Regions from separate parts of the Streptomyces sp. NPDC126497 genome, predicted to be linked through region 1. Evidence: riboswitches for the same ligand, from Rfam matches in the RefSeq annotation. Region 1 holds a riboswitch; the other holds the start of a gene.
The links. Region 1 has a riboswitch for cyclic di-AMP ahead of ABTY20_RS10905 (transglycosylase family protein). Riboswitches for the same ligand answer to the same signal wherever they lie in the genome.

Region 1 (7,112 bases):
AGCAGACCCTCGCCGACAACCGGCTGTCCAAGAACCCGGCGCACCACGACGAGCCCGCGCACGCCAAGGGCAGGACCGGTATCCCCGGGGAGCGCCAGGCGGAGCTGATGACACACCTGCTGAACATCGACCCGCCGGACCACACCCGGCTGCGCCGGCTGGTCAGCAAGGCGTTCACCCCGCGCCGGGTCGCCGAGTTCGCGCCCCGCGTGCAGGAGCTCACCGACGGACTCATCGACCGGTTCGCGGCCGACGGCTCCGCCGACCTCATCCACGACTTCGCCTTCCCGCTCCCCATCTACGCCATCTGCGACCTGCTCGGCGTCCCCCGCGAGGACCAGGACGACTTCCGGGACTGGGCGGGCATGATGATCCGCCACGGAGGAGGGCCGCGCGGCGGGGTCGCCCGGTCGGTGAAGAAGATGCGCGGCTACCTCACCGAGCTGATCCACCGCAAGCGCGAGGCGCTCCCCACCGGGCCCGTCCCCGGCGAGGACCTCGTCTCCGGCCTCATCCGCGCCTCCGACCACGGTGAGCACCTCACCGGGAACGAGGTCGCCGCCATGGCGTTCATCCTGCTGTTCGCCGGTTTCGAGACCACCGTCAACCTCATCGGCAACGGCACCTACGCCCTGCTCACCCACCCCGGTCAGCGGGACCGTCTGCAGAAGGCCCTCGCCGCCGGGGAACACGGACTGCTGGAGACCGGCGTCGAGGAGCTCCTGCGCTACGACGGTCCCGTGGAGCTCGCCACCTGGCGGTTCGCCACCGAGCCGGTCACCATCGGCGGGCAGCGCATCGCGGCCGGCGACCCCGTCCTCGTCGTCCTCGCCGCCGCGGACCGGGACCCGGAGCGGTTCGCCGACCCGGACGTGCTCGACCTCGGCCGGCGCGACAACCAGCACCTGGGGTACGGCCACGGCATCCACTACTGCCTGGGGGCCCCGCTGGCCCGCCTGGAGGGCCGGACCGCGCTCGCCACCCTGCTGACGCGTCTGCCGGACGTGCGGCTCGCGGTGGAACCCGCCGAGCTGCGCTGGCGGGGCGGGCTCATCATGCGCGGACTGCGCACCCTCCCGGTGGAGTTCACCCCGTCGCGGAACGGTCCGCGGGAGTGACGGAGCGGGCCGCCGTCCGCAGTGCCCCCGGGGGGACCAGCGCAAACATGACACGCGTTCAACTCTGTGATCTTCACGTGATCTGCGCGGCATGAACTTGTGACAAGTGATCGTCTGCCTATACGTTCACCCATCAAGTGCAGCGGATGGGTTTCCATTTGCCGCGCCGGTCATTGCTGTCTTGCGAAAGGTTTCCGCATGCTCTCCGGGAACGGTCGACACCGTCGCCCCCGCCAGGCTCCGGCTCTCCTCGTCGCGGCCGGAGTGACCGGCTCCGCCATCGCGATCCCGCTCCTCGGGGCCGGCAGCGCCAGTGCGGCCGACGGTGCGACCTGGGACCGGGTCGCCGAATGCGAGAGCGGCGGCTCGTGGAGCCAGAACACCGGCAACGGCTATTACGGCGGCCTGCAGTTGACCCAGGACGACTGGGAGAGGCACGGCGGCCTGGACTACGCGCCCAGCGCCGACCAGGCCAGCCGCGGCCAGCAGATAGCCGTGGCCGAGAGAATCCTCGCCGACCAGGGGGTCGGCGCGTGGCGCACCTGCGGGCTGACGGCGGGTCTCGACCAGGACGCGGCGTCGGCCGACATCGACACGGGTGTGGCGGAGGACTCGGCGTCGGGTGCGTCCGGTTCCTCTGGTTCCTCTGGTTCCTCCGATTCATCGGACTCGTCGGAGTCGTCCGGATCGTCGGACTCCGGCGATTCGTCCGCTTCCTCCGCCTCGTCGTCCGGCGCCGAGCGGACGGAGGGCGGTGAGGGTCCGGCCGGTGAATCGGCCACATCCGACACGTCGGACGACTCGGACGCGGATTCGGACACCGGATCCGGCGCCGGATCCGGCACCTCCCCCTCCGCCTCGGCCACCCCCAAGAGCGACGAGTCGGACAAGTCCGGGCAGACCACCGGCTCTTCCGAGCTCACCGACGCCGAAGGGACCGGCACCGGTCGCCACCGCGGCGTCAGCGCCGAGGAGGGCGAGGTGGCGGACCGCAGGTCGGACTCGTCCGGCCGGCACGCCTCGCGCGGCACCGACGCCCCCCGCGACGCCGCCGACGGCTCGTACACCGTGCGCACCGGGGACAGCCTCTCGTCCATCGCCGACTCCCTCGCCGTGGAGGGCGGTTGGCGGTCGCTCTACGTCGAGAACGAGCAGGTCGTCGGTGCCGACCCGGACCTCATCCTGCCCGGTCAGGAGCTCGAGGTCGGGGTCGAGCCGGGCGAGGAGTGACGCCCGAAGACGTCTGCGCGCGGCGGCAGTTGACGTCATGATTCGCGGTGAATGTCCCTTTTAAAGGGTGTGAGAGATAGGTCTCAGAAGCCTTGATCGTCTTTGAAATTCCGTGGATCGCGTGCTTACGGTCGTGACTGCTCGCCACCGCGGGCACCGGCTTCCGCCACGCCTAATCCTGCCGGCGGAAGCACGGGAACAGTCGTCGCGTCATGCGCCGTAGGCAGGAGCGGGGGACCCAAGGTAGGCGCTCGGTCCGGTGGTTGACACCGGGTCGGGCTTGGGGTGAAGCCGCGTCCCGTGAGGGGCGCGGCCGGGCAACTCAACCGGCCCGAACCCGACAGCTCACCTCGCAGGCGTCGGTGAGGGGATCCATCCATGCTGTTTTCCGGCAAGGGCAAGCACCGTCGTCCGTCCAAGGCCACCCGAGCGATCGCCGTGGCCGGCGTCGCCTCCGCCGCCGTCGCCGCCCCGCTGATGGCGGCCGGCAGCGCCTCCGCCGCCACCGCCTCCGAGTGGGACACCGTCGCCCAGTGCGAGTCCGGCGGCAACTGGTCCATCAACACCGGCAACGGCTACTACGGCGGTCTGCAGTTCTCCGCCTCCACCTGGGCCGCGTACGGCGGCACGCAGTACGCCTCCACCGCCGACCGGGCCAGCAAGGCGCAGCAGATCGAGATCGCCGAGAAGGTCCTCGCGGGCCAGGGCAAGGGCGCCTGGCCGGTCTGCGGCACGGGCCTGTCCAACGCCGCCTACGGCGGCTCCTCCTCGAACGGCTCCGGCTCCTCGCAGGGCGCCGGTTCCGCCGAGACCCGCGAGACCGGGCAGAAGGCCTCCCGCTCCGCCGAGCGCCCGGCCGCCGAGCGGCAGACCGAGCAGAAGGCCGCCGAGCCGGCCGAGAAGGAGACCGTCACCACCCCGACCGGCAAGAAGGTCGAGAAGGGCGACGGCGAGTACAAGGTCGTCAAGGGCGACACGCTCAGCTCCATCGCCGCCGAGCGGGACGTCGAGGGCGGCTGGGCCGAGCTGTTCGAGCTGAACGACGACATCGTCGACGACGCCGACCTCATCTACCCGGGCCAGCAGCTGCACCTCAAGTAAGCGGCGGCCCCCCTGCTCCCCGCCCCGGTGCGTCCTCCCCCGTACGCACCGGGGCGGGGTTTTCACGTCCGGGTTTCCGGAAACTATTTTGTTCCGTTCGGAAACAATTTACTCTCGGTTCTGTCCACGGGGCGGGCGACCGGCTGGCCGATCGCCCGGAGCCGGTTAGGCTCGGTCTCGCAGGACCCACCGTGGCCCTGCTCACCCGCGTCACATCCATGAAGGAGATGCTCGTGCCGTCCATCGACGTCGTCGTAGCCCGGGAAATCCTGGACTCCCGAGGCAACCCCACGGTCGAGGTCGAGGTCGGCCTCGACGACGGCAGCACCGGTCGTGCCGCCGTCCCGTCCGGTGCCTCCACCGGCGCCTTCGAGGCCGTCGAACTCCGTGACGGCGATGCAGGCCGTTACCTGGGCAAGGGTGTCGAGAAGGCCGTGCTGGCCGTCATCGAGCAGATCGGCCCGGAGCTCGTCGGTTACGACGCCACCGAGCAGCGCCTGATCGACCAGGCGATGTTCGACCTGGACGCCACCGACAACAAGGGCTCGCTCGGCGCCAACGCCATCCTCGGCGTCTCGCTCGCCGTCGCCCACGCCGCCTCCGAGGCCAGCGACCTCCCGCTCTTCCGCTACCTGGGCGGCCCCAACGCGCACCTGCTGCCGGTGCCGATGATGAACATCCTGAACGGCGGCTCGCACGCCGACTCCAACGTGGACATCCAGGAGTTCATGATCGCTCCGATCGGCGCGGAGTCCTTCTCCGAGGCCCTGCGCTGGGGCGCCGAGGTCTACCACACCCTGAAGAAGGTCCTGAAGGGCAAGGGCCTGGCCACCGGCCTCGGCGACGAGGGCGGTTTCGCACCGAACCTCGGCTCCAACCGCGAGGCCCTCGACCTCATCCTCGAGGCGATCAAGGAGGCCGGCTACACCCCCGGCGAGCAGATCGCCCTGGCGCTCGACGTCGCCGCGTCCGAGTTCTACAAGGACGGCTCCTACACCTTCGAGGGCAAGGAGCGCTCCGCCGCCGAGATGACCGAGTACTACGCCGAGCTCGTCGACGCGTACCCGCTCGTCTCCATCGAGGACCCGCTGTTCGAGGACGACTGGGAGGGCTGGAAGACCATCACCGCCAAGCTCGGTGACAAGGTCCAGCTCGTCGGCGACGACCTGTTCGTCACCAACCCCGAGCGCCTGGCCCGCGGCATCGAGGAGGGCGCCGCCAACGCCCTGCTGGTCAAGGTCAACCAGATCGGCTCGCTGACCGAGACCCTGGACGCCGTCGAGCTGGCCCAGCGCAACGGCTTCAAGTGCATGATGTCCCACCGCTCCGGCGAGACCGAGGACGTCACCATCGCCGACCTGGCCGTCGCCACCAACTGCGGCCAGATCAAGACCGGTGCCCCGGCCCGCTCCGAGCGCGTCGCCAAGTACAACCAGCTGCTGCGCATCGAGGAGATCCTCGACGACGCCGCGGTGTACGCCGGCCGCAGCGCCTTCCCGCGGTTTCGCTCCGCGAACCAGTAGGCACGGCGCTCCGCGAACCAGTAGGCACGGCGCTCCGCGAACCAGTAGGCGCAGCGCCCCTGCGAACCAGTAGGCGCAGCAAGGGCTGAGCGGCGCCGCTCCCGCGGGCGGCGTCGTACGTACGTCCCCGCACCCGGTCCCGTACCGTGTGCGGGGACGTACGCACGTATGAGGCCGAACGAGAGGCGGGAACATGGCGGTGAAGGACCGGGACCGCTTCTCCACCGCGACCAGGATCCGGCTGATCGGCGAGCAGACCGCGGCCCGGGTCTACCGCTCGCAGACCAAGCGCCAGGCCCGCCGTTCCCGGCTGACCGGGCGCGCGGCGCTGCTCGCCCTGGTGGTCTGCTCCCTGATCGTGGCCCTCGCCTATCCCATGCGGCAGTACGTCTCCCAGCGCGCGGACATCGCCGACCTCCAGCAGGAACAGGACGAGGCCCGCCAACGGGTCGAACGGCTGCGCGACCTGAAGGCCCGCTGGCAGGACGACGCGTACGCCGAGCAGGAGATCCGCCGGCGGCTGCACTACGTCCTGCCCGGCGAGACCGGCTACATCGTCATCGACCCGGGCGCGGCGAAGCAGTCCCGTACGGATCTCGACGCCGCCGACCGCCCCTGGTACGCGAACGTCTGGGACGGCGTCGACCAGGCCGACGCCGCCCACTGACCCCTTATCGAGAGCCGCAGAGAGACACGTATGGAAACGCCCCCGCCCACGACCCCGCGCACCGAACCCACCGACGCGGACGTCGAGGCCTTCAAGCAGCAGCTCGGGCGGCCCCCGCGCGGGCTGCGCGCCATCGCGCACCGCTGCCCCTGCGGGCAGCCGGACGTCGTGGAGACCGCGCCGAGGCTGCCCGACGGCACCCCCTTCCCGACGCTGTACTACCTCACCTGCCCGAAGGCGAACTCCGCGATCGGCACGCTGGAGGCGAACGGCGTGATGAAGGAGATGACGGAGCGGCTGGCCACCGACCCCGAGCTGGCGGCCGCGTACCGCGCGGCGCACGAGGACTACGTCCGGCGCCGTGACGAGATCGAGGAGCTCAAGGGCTTCCCCAGTGCGGGCGGCATGCCGGACCGGGTGAAGTGCCTGCACGTGCTGGTCGCCCACTCGCTGGCCGCGGGTCCGGGGGTCAACCCGCTGGGGGACGAGGCGTTGGCGATGCTGCCCGAGTGGTGGCGCAAGGGCGCCTGCGTGACGCTTCCCGAGGCCGGCACGGTGAAGGAGGACGGCAGGTGACCCGGGTCGCCGCCATCGACTGCGGTACGAACTCCATCCGGCTGCTGGTGGCCGACGCGGACCCCGTGACGGGCGAACTGACCGACCTGGACCGGCGGATGACGATCGTGCGGCTCGGCCAGGGGGTCGACCGCACGGGCCGGCTGGCGCCCGAGGCGCTGGAGCGGACGTTCGCCGCCTGCCGGGAGTACGCGGAGATCATCAAGGAGCACGGCGCGGAGCGCCTCCGCTTCGTCGCCACCTCCGCCTCCCGGGACGCCGAGAACCGCGACGAGTTCGTGCGCGGGGTGCTGGGCATCCTGGGCGTGGAGCCCGAGGTCATCACCGGCGACCAGGAGGCCGAGTTCTCCTTCACCGGCGCCACCAGGGAGCTGACCGGCCGGACCGACCTGCGCCGCCCGTTCCTGGTCGTGGACATCGGCGGCGGCTCGACCGAGTTCGTCGTCGGCGACGACCGCGTCCGTGCCGCCCGCTCGGTGGACGTCGGCTGCGTGCGGATGACCGAGCGGCACCTGGTGCGGGACGGGGCCGTGACGGACCCGCCGGCCGAGGAGCTGATCGCGGCCATGCGCGCCGACATCGAGGCCGCCCTCGACCACGCCGAGGAGACGGTCCCGTTGCGCGAGGCGCACACCCTGGTCGGCCTGGCCGGCTCGGTGACGACCGTGTCGGCGATCGCCCAGGACCTGCCCGAGTACGACTCCGTGGCCATCCACCACTCCCGGGTCTCCCGCGACCGCGTCCGGGAGATCACCGGGTGGCTGCTGCGCTCCACCCACGCCGAGCGCGCCGCGGTGCCCTCCCTGCATCCCGGCCGGGTCGACGTGATCGGCGCCGGGGCCCTGGTCCTCCTGGCGGTCATGGAGCGGATCGGCGCGGAGGAGGTCGTGGTGTCGG
Region 2 (7,112 bases), on a different contig from region 1:
AGCGCAACGGCTGACGCGGCCTCATCACGCAGACCGGGAGGGCCCGCACGACACCCGTCGTGCGGGCCCTCCCGCGTCGTGCGCGGGACACGTCCCGCGATACCCGATCGGAGTCCCGGCCACCTCCCGCTATGCTCGGGGAGGCAACATCGCCAGGGGCCCTTAGCTCAATTGGCAGAGCAGTGGACTTTTAATCCATTGGTTGTGGGTTCGAGTCCCACAGGGCCTACCTCCGGCAGGAGCGGCACAACGGCTCCGACCTGTCACGTGGCGCCCGTCCCGGCTCCGGCCGGCCCGGGCGCCGCGTCATTCCACGGGGCGCCCGTCCCGGCCCGGGTCGAGGAGCTGCACGGCGATCCCGGCGAGGACCAGGCCCGCCGCGATCAGGAGGCCGTCGGGGACGACGATGCCCGCGGCGAGCATGGTCACCCCGAGGACCAGCGCGCACCAGGCACCCGTGCGGCGGTGCCCGCGCGGGCGGGCCGGGCGGCTCTCGGGGAGGGGGCGGGTGAAATGGGGGTCCTCGTGTGCGACACGGGCCGCGAGGTCGACCAGGCGTTCGTCGTCGGGCTGGGGCACGGCTCCTCCTTCCCAGGGGGGGCGGCCGCCCGGTGGCACCGTCGGCGGCCATCGCTCCGTGACACCGGGGGCGTAACCGTCGAACCGCCGGCCTGCCGTGAACTCGGCCCGGTACAAAGGAGTTTGCCCGTGCGCCGACGTGGTCACCCGCCCGGTGCGGAGGATCCAGCGTCGCCCACCACGAGTCCTCGCCACCATCCGTCGCGACCCCCATTCCCCCCGGGGGGCCGGTGCGTACGCGGACCGTCGGGACGACCGGGTTCCGGTGGGAAATGGGGGTTGTCACGGATGGCGCGGGGCCCGTCCGGCGCACACGCTGGAAGGGACGGCCCGCGCCGCGCCCCCGGACCGCGGGCCGTCGGCTCCCCCTCCGCGCGGGGAGCCGTGGCGAGCGGCCGACGGCGAGGAGGCGGTACCGGGTGCCTCTGTTCTGGCGGATCTTCCTGCTGAACGCCGTCGTGCTCATCACCGCCACGGCCCTGCTGCTGGGACCCGTCACGGTGTCCACCCCGGTCCTGCTCACCGAGGCCGCGGTCCTCACGGTGGGGCTGGCCGCCATGCTGGTGGCCAACGCGCTGCTGCTCCGCGTGGGGCTCGCCCCGCTGCAGCGCCTCACGCGCGCCATGGCCACCACCGACCTGCTCCGCCCCGGGCACCGCCCCGCGGTCGGCGGGCGGGGCGAGATCGCCGAGCTGATCACCACGTTCAACACCATGCTCGACCGGCTGGAGGACGAGCGCGCCACGAGCAGCGCCCGCGCCCTGTCCGCGCAGGAGGCCGAGCGCCGTCGCATCGCCCGCGAGCTGCACGACGAGGTCGGCCAGTCCCTCACCGCCGTGCTGCTCCAGCTCAAGCGCGCCGCCGATCACGCCCCGCCCGGCCTGGACGAGGAGCTGCGCCAGGTGCAGGAGACCACCCGGGCCGGTCTCGAGGAGATCCGGCGCATCGCCCGCCGGCTGCGCCCCGGGGTGCTGGACGAGCTCGGGCTGGCCAGCGCGCTCAAGGCCCTCGCCACCGAGTTCGGCGGGCCCGGCCTGAGCGTCCAGCACTGCCTCGACGCGGACCTGCCCGAGCTGGACCGGGAGTCGGAACTGGTGATCTACCGGATCGCCCAGGAAGGCCTCACCAACATCGCCCGCCACAGCCGGGCCCGCCGCGCCGAGCTCGCCCTGCGCCGGGCGCCCGGCGGTGTCGAACTCAGCGTGCGTGACGACGGCCGCGGCATCGGTGTCGCCCAGGAGGGCGCCGGCATCCGCGGGATGCGGGAGCGCGCCCTGCTGGTCGGCGCCCGCCTGACCGTGGACCGCGGCGCCGACGGCGGCACCGAGGTGCGCCTGGCCGTTCCCGTCCCGGCCCGCTTCCCGGCGCACGCCCTCGTCCCCGTACACGGCTCCGCGCCCGCCCACGCCCCGCCCCCGTGACCGAAGCCCCCGACCGGAAACGCTGAGACATGACCGACCCGGCCCCCACCCGCATCCTGCTCGCCGACGACCACGCGCTGGTCCGCCGGGGGGTCCGCCTCATCCTGGACGGCGAACCGGACCTGACCGTCGTCGCCGAGGCCGCCGACGGTGCCGAAGCCCTCGAACAGGCCCGTGAGCACCGCCCCGACCTGGCCGTCCTCGACATCGCGATGCCCCGGCAGACCGGTCTGCAGGCGGCCCGTGAGCTCTCCCGCGGTCTGCCGGACACCCGCATCCTCATCCTGACCATGTACGACAACGAGCAGTTCTTCTTCGAGGCCCTCGCCGCCGGGGCCTCGGGCTACGTCCTGAAGTCCGTCGCCGACCGCGACCTCGTCGAGGCCTGCCGCGCCACCATGCGCGGCGAGCCGTTCCTCTACCCCGGCGCCGTCAACGCCCTCATCCACAACTACCTCGACCTCGCGCGGGAGGGCCGCGCCCTGCCGGCCAAGGCGATCACCGACCGGGAGGAGGAGATCCTGAAGCTGGTCGCCGAGGGCCACACCTCGCAGCAGATCGCCGCTCTCCTGGTCATCAGCCCCAAGACCGTGGAGCGGCACCGCGCCAACATCCTGGCCAAGCTCGGCCTGAAGGACCGCCTGGAGCTCACCCGGTACGCCATCCGGGTGGGGCTGATCGAGCCCTGAGCCGGCGCACGGGCCCGCCCGGCCCGTTGTCAGACTGGACTCCCACCCCCGCCCCACCCGGAGTGCGCCGATGTCCCACCCGTACGTCCTGCTGTCCGCCGCCGTCTCCCTCGACGGCTGTCTGGACGACACCGGCCCCGACCGGCTGCTGCTGTCCGGTCCGGCCGACTTCGACCGGGTCGACGAGGTACGGGCATCCGTGGACGCCATCCTGGTCGGCGCCGGCACGATCCGCGCCGACAACCCCCGGCTGCTGGTCAACTCGCCCGAGCGGCGCGCCGCCCGTCTCGCCGAGGGCCGGTCCGCGTACCCGCTCAAGGTCGCCGTCAGCGGCTCCGGCGACCTGGACCCGGCGGCCCGGTTCTGGCACACCGGCGGCGAGAAGGTCCTCTACACGACCGACGAAGGCGCCGAGCGCGCCCACGCCCTCGGCCTCGCCGCCGACGTCGTGCCGCTCGGGGCCGCACTCGACTGGCGGCGGCTCCTGGAGCACCTGCACACCGGGCGCGGGGTGCGGCGGCTGATGGTCGAGGGCGGCGGCACGATCCACACCCAGCTCCTCACCGAGGGGCTGGCCGACGAACTCCAGCTGGCCCTCGCCCCGCTGTTCGTCGGCGATCCGCGGGCACCCCGCCTCTTCGGCCCCGGCGCCTACCAGGGCGGCCGGCTGCGACTGGTCGAGACCCGCCCGGTCGGCGACGTCGTCCTGATGCGCTACGAGCCCACCGCCCCCGGTTCCGGCCCGCTGCCCTCCGCCGCCGACCACCACTGGCTGGCCCTCGCCTGCGAGCTGGCCGCCGCGTGCCCGCCCTCGGAGACGGCGTTCAGCGTGGGCGCGGTCGTGGTGGCCGCCGACGGCACGGAACTGGCGCGCGGCCACTCCCGGGAGGGCGGCGACCCGGTGGTGCACGCGGAGGAGGCCGCGCTCGCCAAGGCCGACCCCACGGACCCCCGGCTCGTCGGCGCCACCGTGTACTCCAGCCTGGAGCCCTGTGCCCGCCGCGCGTCCCGGCCGGCGCCCTGTGCCCGGCTGATCCTGGACGCGGGGGTGCGGCGGGTGGTCACGGCCTGGCGCGAGCCGGACACCTTCGTGCCGGGCGCCGACGGCAGTGGTGTGCTGGCCTCCGGGGGCGCCACCGTCGTCGTCCTGCCCGAGCACGAGGACCGGGCCAAGGCACCCAACGGCCATCTGCTCGGCCGCTGAGAGCGGGCCGCCGATCATGGATGTGCGCCATGTCCCGCACATGGCGTACACTGGTCTCAACGACGCGGGGTGGAGCAGCTCGGTAGCTCGCTGGGCTCATAACCCAGAGGTCGCAGGTTCAAATCCTGTCCCCGCTACTGAAGGCCGAGGGCCGGAATCCAAAGGATTCCGGCCCTCGGCGTTTTCCGTTCCCCCCCCCCTCACTGAACGTGAGCGGTTCACCCCGCAGTGCATAACGAATGACACACCGTCAGAAGTCGGCCGCCATGCGGAGTGCGGTCAACTCGCCCGTTTTTGGCCGCTCGTGAGACGTAAGTCCAGGGAGAAATCGTTAACGATCAAGAGGAACGGCTTGGAATCCGGCCCTCGCGTCTATTAACGTTCGATAACGCAGCGCGGTCGTCCCAGCCGTCACAGAAGGCGGCTCCGTGCGCACGCGCCGAATCCCGCAAGGGAACCGGGGAACCACCACCATGGGGTGAATCGCGTGAATACCGCCGTGGCGACACGGCGCGTATACGCGCGTAGGAGACCTTCCCGCTCCGAACCCGTCAGCTAACCCGGTAGGCGGAGACGGAAGGAAAGGAGCGCGCCCACGTGGCGTCCAACCCGCCTGCCCCCGAGGTCCCCTTCAAGCCGGGCGACACCTTCGCCTACGGCGTCGGCCGCACCGACGAGGGCCCCTTCGAGGAGTGGAACCCGACCGCGGAGTCCGTCCGCCCCGTACGCGGCCGGCATCGCGTCTCCAAGCAGCGCGGCGGGGGACTCGCCCGCAGCTCCACCGTCCTGGGCGTCGGCGTCATAGCGGCGGTCGGCGCCGGCGGCATGGCCAGCGCCCAGACCGGCAAGCCGCCGGTGTCGATCTCCATGCCCGACCTCCCCAGCGTGGGTTCCCTCCTCTCCGACGAGGAAACGCCCAAGGGCTCGGCGACCCCCCTCAGCACCCTCGGCATGACCGCCGACGACACCGAGCAGGGCACCGCCGACGCCGGTGAGGCGCTGCGCGCCCGGATCATGGCGCAGGTCGAGCAGCAGCAGGACCAGGCCGAGGCCAAGGCCGCCGCCGAGGCCGTCGCCGCCGCCGAGAAGGAGGCCGCCGAGGCCGCCGTCAAGGCGGAGAAGGAGGCCAAGGACAAGGCCGAGGCCGCCAGGAAGAAGGCGGAGGAGGAGGCCGCGAAGAAGGCCGAGGCCGAGCGCCTCGCCAAGCTGGCCAAGCAGTACGCGCTGCCGACCTCCTCGTACACCATCACCTCGACCTTCGGGCAGGCCGGCGCCTACTGGTCCTCCGGCCACCACACCGGCCTCGACTTCGCCGCCCCCACGGGCACACTGATCAAGGCCGTGCACACCGGCACGATCACCTCCGCCGGCTACGAGGGCTCCTACGGCTACAAGACGGTGCTCACGCTCGACGACGGCACCGAGATCTGGTACGCCCACCAGTCCTCCATCAGCGTCAGCGTCGGCCAGAAGGTCAACACCGGCGATGTGATCGGCCGCGTCGGCGCCACCGGCAACGTCACCGGCGCCCACCTCCACCTCGAGATCCACCCCGGCGGCTCCGCCTCGGGCATCGACCCGATGGCCTGGCTGCGCGGCAAGGGCCTCAGCATCTGAGCGAACGGGCCCTCCCGCCCCGGACCCCGGCAGTCCCGACGGCGCCCCCCCACGTCAGGGCTGCCGGTCAGGTGTTTCCAGGGGCGGCCCGGGTCCGTCAGGGCCGGTGGGCGTTCGGGTCGTACGCGGCGTACGGATTCCCGTGGGCGAACGGTCCGTACGGCGGCTGCCCGTAGGCGGACCGTCCGTACGGCGGCTGCCCGGGGGCGGGCCGCACGTGACCGCCGTACACCGCCCGCGGCGCCGCGGCGGCCGGGAACCGGGGCGCGGTCGCACGGGCCGCGTGCTCCAGGGCCGGCCGGGCCGCCGCCCGCCGGTGCCACAGCTCCAGCAGCAGCTCCCGTTCCCGCGTGACGAAGTCCGGCCCCGCCCGTCCGAGGCGCCCCCGGTGCCGCAGGGACGCCAGCGACGTCGCGTACGCCTCGTACGCGGTGACCGACCGCGCCGCCGCCCTTCCCGCCGCAGCGGCGCGCGTACTGCCGGGCGAGGCGCCGCGCCCGCATCGAGCCCAGCGCGAACGGCTCCGCCGGATGGAGCCATCCGGCGGCCGCGTACGCGGGCAGTTCCGCCCGCACGGTCCGCAGCTCCCGCTGCCGCGTCCACACCACCAGCCAGGTCAGCAGCCCGAACACCGGCACCATGAACGCCGCGTACACCGCGAGGAAGCCGTACCGGCCGAGTGCCGAGGAACCGTTCCACAGCGCGTGCACGCCCATCGCGAGGAGCAGTCCGCCCAGCGGCAGCAGCACCCGCCGGATCCGCTGCCGGTCCGTGGACAGCGCGGCGGTACCGAAGCCGATCCCGGTGAGCACGGTGAACAGGGGGTGCGCGAACGGCGCCATCACGACGCGGACGAAGAAGGTGGCCGCGGTGACCGAGGCGATGCCGCTGTCGCCGGTGAGCTGGTCGGTTCCGAAGGCGGTGCCGAGGTAGAGGATGTTCTCGGTGAACGCGAAACCGGTGGCGGTGACCCCGGCTATCACCACGCCGTCGAGGATCCCGGTGAAGTCGCGTCTGCGGAAGAGGAACACCAGCAGGACGGCCGCGGCCTTCGCGGACTCCTCCACGACCGGTGCCACGACCGTCGCGCCCAGCGTGTCGGCGCCGGTCGGGTCGGCGGTCGCCGTCGCTATCCACCGGGTGGCGAAGCTGTTCGCGACGATCGCCATCAGGGCCGCCGCGCAGGCGCCCCAGGCGAAGGAGAACAGCAGGTTCCGCCAGGGGCCCGGCTCGACCCGGTCCAGCCACCGGAAGGCGGCGACGAGCAGCGGTACGGGCAGGACGGCGAGGCCGAGCCCGACCAGGAACCCCCGCGTCCCGGTCTGCTCGCGCACCAGCGCGAGGATGACCAGCCCGGACAGTGCCAGCAGCGTGACCAGCGCCCCGTGACGCACCCGGGGCCGCTGCCACCAGTGCGCGTGCCGCGGCGCTCCGCCGGGGACGGGTCCGGGAGGCGCCGGGTACGGGGGGCTGGTGGCCACGGGATCGACCCTCACGAGACGGGACGGGCGGTGTCAGACGCGGTCCGCGGCCTGCTCGTCCAGCGGTACGCGGCGGAAGAGCAGGTCGTTCACGACGTGCCCCTTCTCCAGCCCCTGCCCC

Region 2: it holds a riboswitch for cyclic di-AMP, as region 1 does, so the genes downstream of both, ABTY20_RS28240 (M23 family metallopeptidase) here and ABTY20_RS10905 (transglycosylase family protein) in region 1, are expected to answer to the same signal.

The regions. Positions count from the first base shown of each region.
Region 1 covers NZ_JBEORT010000016.1:36,274-43,385, reverse strand. The annotation lists gene ABTY20_RS10915 (cytochrome P450 family protein) at 1-1,118, shown strand, start outside; gene ABTY20_RS10910 (LysM peptidoglycan-binding domain-containing protein) at 1,317-2,348, shown strand; cyclic di-AMP (ydaO/yuaA leader) riboswitch at 2,554-2,722, shown strand; gene ABTY20_RS10905 (transglycosylase family protein) at 2,727-3,449, shown strand; gene eno (phosphopyruvate hydratase) at 3,683-4,972, shown strand; gene ABTY20_RS10895 (FtsB family cell division protein) at 5,166-5,639, shown strand; gene ABTY20_RS10890 (DUF501 domain-containing protein) at 5,670-6,215, shown strand; gene ABTY20_RS10885 (Ppx/GppA phosphatase family protein) at 6,212-7,112, shown strand, end outside.
Region 2 covers NZ_JBEORT010000092.1:6,159-13,270, reverse strand. The annotation lists gene ABTY20_RS28275 (DEAD/DEAH box helicase) at 1-14, shown strand, start outside; tRNA gene ABTY20_RS28270 (tRNA-Lys) at 157-229, shown strand; gene ABTY20_RS28265 (DUF3040 domain-containing protein) at 307-579, opposite strand; gene ABTY20_RS28260 (HAMP domain-containing sensor histidine kinase) at 999-2,000, shown strand; gene ABTY20_RS28255 (response regulator transcription factor) at 2,030-2,689, shown strand; gene ABTY20_RS28250 (dihydrofolate reductase family protein) at 2,760-3,893, shown strand; tRNA gene ABTY20_RS28245 (tRNA-Met) at 3,957-4,030, shown strand; cyclic di-AMP (ydaO/yuaA leader) riboswitch at 4,321-4,478, shown strand; gene ABTY20_RS28240 (M23 family metallopeptidase) at 4,491-5,510, shown strand; partial or broken gene ABTY20_RS28235 (PrsW family intramembrane metalloprotease) at 5,608-6,991, opposite strand; gene trmB (tRNA (guanosine(46)-N7)-methyltransferase TrmB) at 7,025-7,112, opposite strand, start outside.